Regions from separate parts of the Tessaracoccus flavescens genome, predicted to be linked through region 2. Evidence: predicted binding sites of a transcription regulator. Region 2 holds the regulator's gene; the other holds the start of a gene.
What was found. Region 2 encodes LexA, which represses DNA repair genes until DNA is damaged. Its sites were predicted from a motif close to TCGAACANNTGTTCGA; they were not measured.

Region 1: a site for LexA is predicted at 1,664-1,679, ahead of BW733_RS05270 (DUF5131 family protein). Genes of this name have one in related genera too.

What each region holds. Positions count from the first base shown of each region.
Region 1 is NZ_CP019607.1:1,077,152-1,080,560, forward strand. Features, by position in the region: gene BW733_RS05265 (DUF8611 domain-containing protein) at 1-968, shown strand, start outside; gene BW733_RS05270 (DUF5131 family protein) at 1,697-2,440, shown strand; gene BW733_RS05275 (three-Cys-motif partner protein TcmP) at 2,416-3,409, opposite strand, start outside.
Region 2 is NZ_CP019607.1:3,129,270-3,132,678, forward strand. Features, by position in the region: gene BW733_RS15180 (ATP-dependent DNA helicase) at 1-1,026, shown strand, start outside; gene lexA (transcriptional repressor LexA) at 1,030-1,758, opposite strand; gene BW733_RS15190 (hypothetical protein) at 1,957-2,286, shown strand; gene nrdR (transcriptional regulator NrdR) at 2,469-2,984, shown strand; gene BW733_RS15200 (vitamin B12-dependent ribonucleotide reductase) at 3,035-3,409, shown strand, end outside.

The sequences.
Region 1 (3,409 bases), 1.6 Mb from region 2:
CTAAGAAGGTGTCCGTCTTCGACAAGAAGAGCCAGCGATCTATCTCACTCGAAAGCGCGATACGGCTTTGCCAGCAACTGGACGGCGTGAAGCTGAGCGATGAGGAGGCAGGGACAATCCGAGTGTTGGACTCGCTTCGCGATGCTGAGCAGCATTGGTATATCGTGGTAGACGAGGGCCTCCTATACTTGGACGTGCGAGCCGGCGTAACACTGTTCGACGCACTGCTCACGAGGGCCTTTGGGGAGCGATTAGCCGACCATCTTCCAATCCGGGTTCTGCCTATCAGCGCTGAGCCACCTCGGAGCCTCGACCTTCTTGTTGATCGCGAGTTCCAGCGTGTTGCTGACCTGCTGAAGCCCGGCCGGCGGGCTTCAGCAGAGGCTATGGCGCGGATTAGATCACTCCTTGCCACAGAATCATTCACCGACCCGGACGCCGCGGAGGTGAGCGAAGCGGACGTTCGCCGAGTTGCCAAGGGAATTCGTGATGGCAAGTCGAGGTCTCTGGTTTTCCCCAAGCTGTCGGGTCTTTCCTCAGACATTCAGGGTTCAGGCCTCACCGTGGAGGTGCGCATGGTAAAGTCGGGTGGACTTCCCGTCACCTACACCAATGACGCGAGCGCCGACGTGTCGGCCATCAGGACCGTGGATCTCGAGAAGAAGTTCTACATGGGTCCCCACGACTTGGCAGACAGGTGCAGCGTCTCGAGGAACAAAGCGACGGCCTTGAGGAGGCATTTGGGTCTTGACGCTAACGACGATCACTTCTCACACCGATTCGTGTTGGGCAAGACCAAATTGCTGCGCTATTCGGACAATGCGTTGCGAGCGATGAGGACCGCCCTCGAGACGGTGGACATAGAAAGGGTTTGGAAGGCTCACCGGACCGTGCCCGGCAATGCAAGTGACCTGACCCGCCCCCCTTGCGACCAGCCGGGGTGCGTTCTCGTTCTCGGGGCGGGTTGACCAGCAAGATCCACCAACTCGTCGACGGCCGGGGCCCACCGATGGTCGTGGTTGCCTCGACCGGCAAGTCCGATGACTCGGGGATGCTGCCGGTCCTGCACGGCCATGTGTCGGCGCCCCGGATCGGGCAGGGTCGGCCCCGGACGACACCGGACCGGGTCCGGGCGACAAGGCCCACTCCTCCCGTCGAGCATCGCTCGCTGCTCCGGTCCCGGGGATCACCGCCACCATCCCTGAGCCGGCTGACCAGATCGCGAACCGGAAACGCCCAGCCCGATCCCCGCTGGGATCAGTAGCTCCATGTGCCACTTGTGATGTCGGTGAGCCCCACCAACATCACGCCATGCTCCTGGCATGGCGATCGAGTTGAGCGCCTCCACGATGCGCCGTAAGCCATCGTTCAGGACATCGACGCCAAGTACCAGGTCGAAATGAGCAGTGGCCAGGCTGGCTGAAGCCCCTGCAGGCGCATTCGATGTCTTCCATAAGCGTGACGTCCCTGCTGACGTCGGCGTGGGCAAACGCCCCAGGGTCGGCCGCAAGACGCCCGTGAGACGAACTGCTTGCTGATGCTCGCCACGGGGAGGCTCACCCTATGATGGCCCCGCCCTCCCCCAGCCCCTGCTCGTCAGGGTTGACCGCGGGCCAGTTGGCAGCTTGGAACGCGAGGCGAGGACACGCGATGCGGAAAGAAACAGAACATACGTTCGAGCCGCTAGACTGCCACCATGGCCGATAAGAGCGCAATCGAGTGGACAGAGGCCACCTGGAACCCTACGACAGGCTGCGACCGCGTTTCGGCTGGCTGCGACCACTGTTACGCGCTCACGCTCGCGAAACGCCTCAAGGCGATGGGAAACCCGAAGTACCAAAACGACGGGGATCCCCGCACGAGCGGGCCGGGCTTCGGGGTGACGGTTCACCCTGACGCCCTGGCGATCCCGTACACCTGGAAGCGTCCGCGGGTGGTGTTCGTGAACTCGATGAGCGACCTGTTCCACGCGCGAGTGCCCATGGACTTCATCCGGGAGGTGTTCGACGTGATGGCTGAAACTCCCCATCACACCTACCAGGTGCTGACTAAGCGGGCCCACCGACTCACGAGGATTGCCGAGAAACTTGAATGGCCGACGAACGTGTGGATGGGGGTTAGCGTCGAGTCACCGCATCACTACGACAGGATCCATGATCTCGCCAAGGTCCCCGCGGCGGTTCGCTTCCTATCCTGCGAACCGCTGCTGGCAGAGCTCCCGGATCTTCCCTTGGAAGGCATCGATTGGGTGATCGCCGGCGGCGAGAGCGGTTTTCAGGCAAGACCCGTGGACCCCGAGTGGATTCGGGACATCCGCGATCAGTGCGTCAGGGCTCGAACCCCATTCTTCTTCAAGCAATGGGGCGGAACCACGTCCAAGAGCGGAGGGCGCGAACTCGACGGTCGGACATGGAATCAGATGCCCGGGCTAGCCGGTTGAGACACTACTAATTCCAGAACGGTTGTCTTCGTGAGCCTTCCCGTTGCGGGCGTCCGTGCGATGCGGCCTTCATCATGCATGTAGCGAACCCCATCAGCAGCATGTTTAGGCAACCATCTCGCGGTCTCACGTAACAGAAAGTCCCTGATGACCTCCAGGGTCTTCGGTCCACTCCGAAGACTGTCCGCGATGAACGCGAGGAGCTCGGGATCCGGCGCATCGACGTCTTCGAAGAGCGTCGGCCGAATTGCGGCCATGGCCGCCTCTCGCGCAACAGTCGTCCGCGGGTCGCAGAACCGCATCCCGTCTGAACTGTCCACCTTCCACATGGCGTCCTTGAACGCACTTACTGCGCGCTCATGGCCCGTGCCGAAGACTAGGTTGAGCGGTTGCCCGGTCTTCGGGAGAACCTGAAACGGGATGCAGAACTTGAACCCGGCACGGAGAACCGCATCCCGGTACGTCTCTAGCCAAGATCGCCAGCGCTCCTGCGGATCCAAGGACTTGTCGCTTGGAGACCAGTACTGCGGACCGCCGAAGACCTGGTCGAGGGAGTGGGGCTCCTCCTTTTCCCGACGGCTGAACCAGTTCGGCCCGAACGTGACAATGACCTCGCTCGCCGGGTTGGAAGAGATGGTCTCCAAGTGGTGCAAGGGAACACCGACGTTCCCCCAGCTGTCGAATATGGCCAAGATAGGAGAGCCCCACGCACCGACCTGATTCAAGAGCGGCAGGGTGTCAACTTCGGCGCGGCCGTGCTTGACGACTACGTTTACGGGGAGCTCATCAAGCGGACCGAAACGGCGGACCAGCAGTTCGGAGAGGTGTCGGTGCCGCGCTGCGTTTCCCTCGATGAAGATCAGAGTGACCCGGTCACGGGACAGGTTCATTCGAGCGCGGGCGTCGTGGGTAAGCAGACGATCGAGAGCAAAAACCGGCGACCCCTCCTCGCCCTTCTCGTACTCACCC
Region 2 (3,409 bases):
CTGCGCGACATCAGCCGCAAGGTGGTCAGCGTGCTAGGCAAGGTCACCGATGACCCCGAGCGGCAGCAGGCGACCTCGGCGGTCAAGGAGATCTTCGAGGTCGCAGGCCGGATCGCCTCCCTCGCCGACGCCGACGTCGTCTGGGTCACCCATTCCGAGATCATGGGGCGGGCCGCCTACGTGGCGCCGCTCAACGTCGCAGGCCTTCTGCGCAACCAGGTCTTCGGCGAGACCACCACCGTGCTGACCTCCGCCACGCTGTCGCTTGGCGGCTCCTTCGAGCCGGCGGCGGCCTCCGTCGGCCTGCGTGCCGTGGACAGGATCGAGCCCGAGGGAGAGCCCTCGGACGAGTTCGCCTGGCGGGGCATCGACGTCGGGTCGCCGTTCAACTACGCAAAGCAGGGCATCCTCTACGTCGCGAAGCGACTGCCTCCGCCCGGCCGGGACGGCATGAACGAGGAGACCCTCGCGGAGATCGCCCAGTTGATCTGGGCCGCCGGTGGGCGAACGCTCGGGCTCTTCGCATCACGCCGGGCGGCGGAGCAGGCCGCGGAGTACTGTCGCCGCGAGCTGCCCAAGCAGACGATCCTCGCCCAGGGGGATGCGCAACTCTCCGAGCTGACCCGCCGGTTCACGGCCGAGCCGGAGACCTCACTGTTCGGGACCATGTCGCTGTGGCAGGGGGTCGACGTCCCCGGCGAGACGTGCCAACTGGTGATCATCGACAAGATCCCGTTCCCGCGTCCGGACGATCCGCTTATGCAGGCGAGGAAGAAGTCGGTCGACGACGCCGGAGGCAACGGCTTCATGTCGGTGGCCGCGACCCATGCCGCGCTGCTGCTCGCGCAGGGTGCAGGACGGCTGATCCGCAGGTCGGAGGACAGGGGAGTGGTCGCCATGCTCGATCCGCGCCTGGTCACGGCGCGCTACGGATCGTTCCTGAAGGCGTCGCTTCCCGACTTCTGGATGACCACCGACGGCGACATCGCCGTGCGCGCGTTGCGCCGGCTACGGGGCGAGGAGTAGCGCTCAGAGCTTGCGCATCACCGCGACGACTTTGCCCATGATCTGGGCGTGGGTGCCGTCGATGGGGGAGTACAGCTCGTTGTGTGGGAGCAGCCACACCTGGCCGTCCTTCCGGCGGAACGTCTTGACCGTCGCCTCGTCATCGAGCAGAGCCGCGACGATGTCGCCGTTGACGGCGTCGTTCTGCCGCTTGACGACGACCCAGTCGCCGTCGCAGATGGCCGCCTCGATCATGGAGTCGCCCTTGACCTCCAGCATGAAGACCTCACCCTCACCCACGAGCTGCTTCGGCAGGGCGAAGACGTCGTCGATCTGCTGCTCGGCGAGGATCGGCCCTCCCGCCGCGATGCGGCCGAGGAGGGGAGCACTGACCGACCTGGGCGTCGAGTCGAAGTGCTGCGCCGGGTCCAGTTGCTCCTCGCCGGGGAACTGCACCACCACGGCGCGCGGACGGTTGGGGTCGCGCCGCAGGAAGCCCTTCTCCTCCAGCACCTTGAGTTGGTAGGCGACCGAGGAGGTGGAGGCGAGGCCTGCCCGGGTGGCGACCTCGCGGATGCTGGGCGGGTAGCCGTTCTCGTCGATGGACTCGCGGATCACCTGCAGGATCGCGATCTGCCTGGCGGTGAGCCCGTGCAGGTCCTCCGGCCCGTCGGGCAACGAGGTGACGTTGCCGAGTTCGGCTTCGAGCGAGGCATTGCTTGGGCGTCCGCGGCGTGGGGTCTTCTCGGCCATGCACACATGCTAGCGCCGATGGCGAACGTGTGTTCGAAATCCGGCCCGGCGTGTTCCCCGGTCAGAAATTGTCAGACCCGTCGTGTGGAGTGTGGTCAACAGCGCACGACACGCCGATCGAACGGGTGTTCCAATTTGGGCTGAGAGGCGCTAGAGTCATATTCGAACAGTTGTTCTAGGACGAGAGGAGTGGTCCCCATGACCGCCGCAGTTCGCTTCCAGGTTGTCGACGCCGGTGCGCGTCGTGTCGTCGCCGCGTCCCCGGCGGCTCGTCCAGAGCTCCGCCTTCCCCAGGCCCACCCCGTCCGCCCGCTGGCTGCGGGTCGGGTGGCGAAGGTCGCGTCGTGCGCCGCCGCACGGCGCGCGGTCAAGCCCTCGCCGCTGCTGGTGCTCAAGGTCGCGGTGGTCGGCCTGCTCGCCCTGGGTGGCGCGGTGGTCTCGGTGGGTCAGCTCGCGGCCGATTCCACTCCTGATCCGGCCCGCGAGTACGTCGCGGGTGACCCTGCCTGGGCGCACGTGCAGCCGTAGGCGGCCGCGGTTTCCGCTGCTGAAATTACCGGGCGTGTCGGTGTTGTCTCCCGACACGGGTCGACCTAGGATTCCTATATCTAGTGGTTGTGCCACTGTCGCCACACAATAACTTGTGGTTTTGATGGCGACGTGGCACCTTAGTAGCTCCACTGGGAATCACGAAGGTTGGTCGAGGAACAATGCACTGCCCGTTCTGCCGGCACGGCGACACCAAGGTGTCGGATTCGCGTGCCACCGAGGATGGCTCAGCCATCCGGCGCAGGCGTGCGTGCCCGATGTGTGAGCGCAAGTTCACCACCGTCGAACAGATCGTCCTGACCGTCGTGAAGCGCTCGGGCGTCGTCGAGGCGTTCAGCCGCGACAAGGTCATCCGTGGTGTCTCGAAGGCATGCAAGGGTCGTCCCGTGACGCCCGCGCAGCTCGCCTCCCTGGCGCAGCGGGTGGAGGAGTCGCTCCGGGCATCCGGTTTCGCCGAGATTCCGTCAGAGAAGATCGGTGTGGCCATCCTCGGCCCGCTCGAGGAACTGGACGCCGTCGCGTATCTCAGATTCGCGAGCGTCTACAAGAACTACGACTCGGTCGACGACTTCCAGCGGGAGATCGATGCGCTGCGGCTCGGCGCGACCGAGGCTGTGGCACCTAAGGGGCGAGAGGTCCTCGTAGGTGCCGCCAACCAGGAGCCACTGATCAGTTGACGGGTACGCCCGCCACCGGATTCACATCACCACACCGCAGAGGGGAAAGCATGACCGCCACAGCAGCGCGCAGCACGCGCCAGAAGAAGACAGAGGCAGGCAAGGGCCTCAAGATCGAGCGCGTCTTCACCACGAAGGGGGTGCACCCCTACGACGAGGTGGAGTGGGACCGCCGCGACGTGGTGCAGACCAACTGGAAGACGGGCGAGACCGTCTTCGAGCAGAAGGGCGTCGAGTTCCCCACGTCCTGGAGCGTAAACGCCTCCACGATCGTCACCACCAAGTACTTCCGTGGCGCCCTCGGCTCGGAGCAGCGCGAGGCGAGCCTCAAGACGCTGATCGACCGCGTGGTCAAGACCTACTCGAAGGCCGGTCGTGAGTTCGGATACTTCTCCACCGATGAGGACGCGGAGATCTTCGAGCAC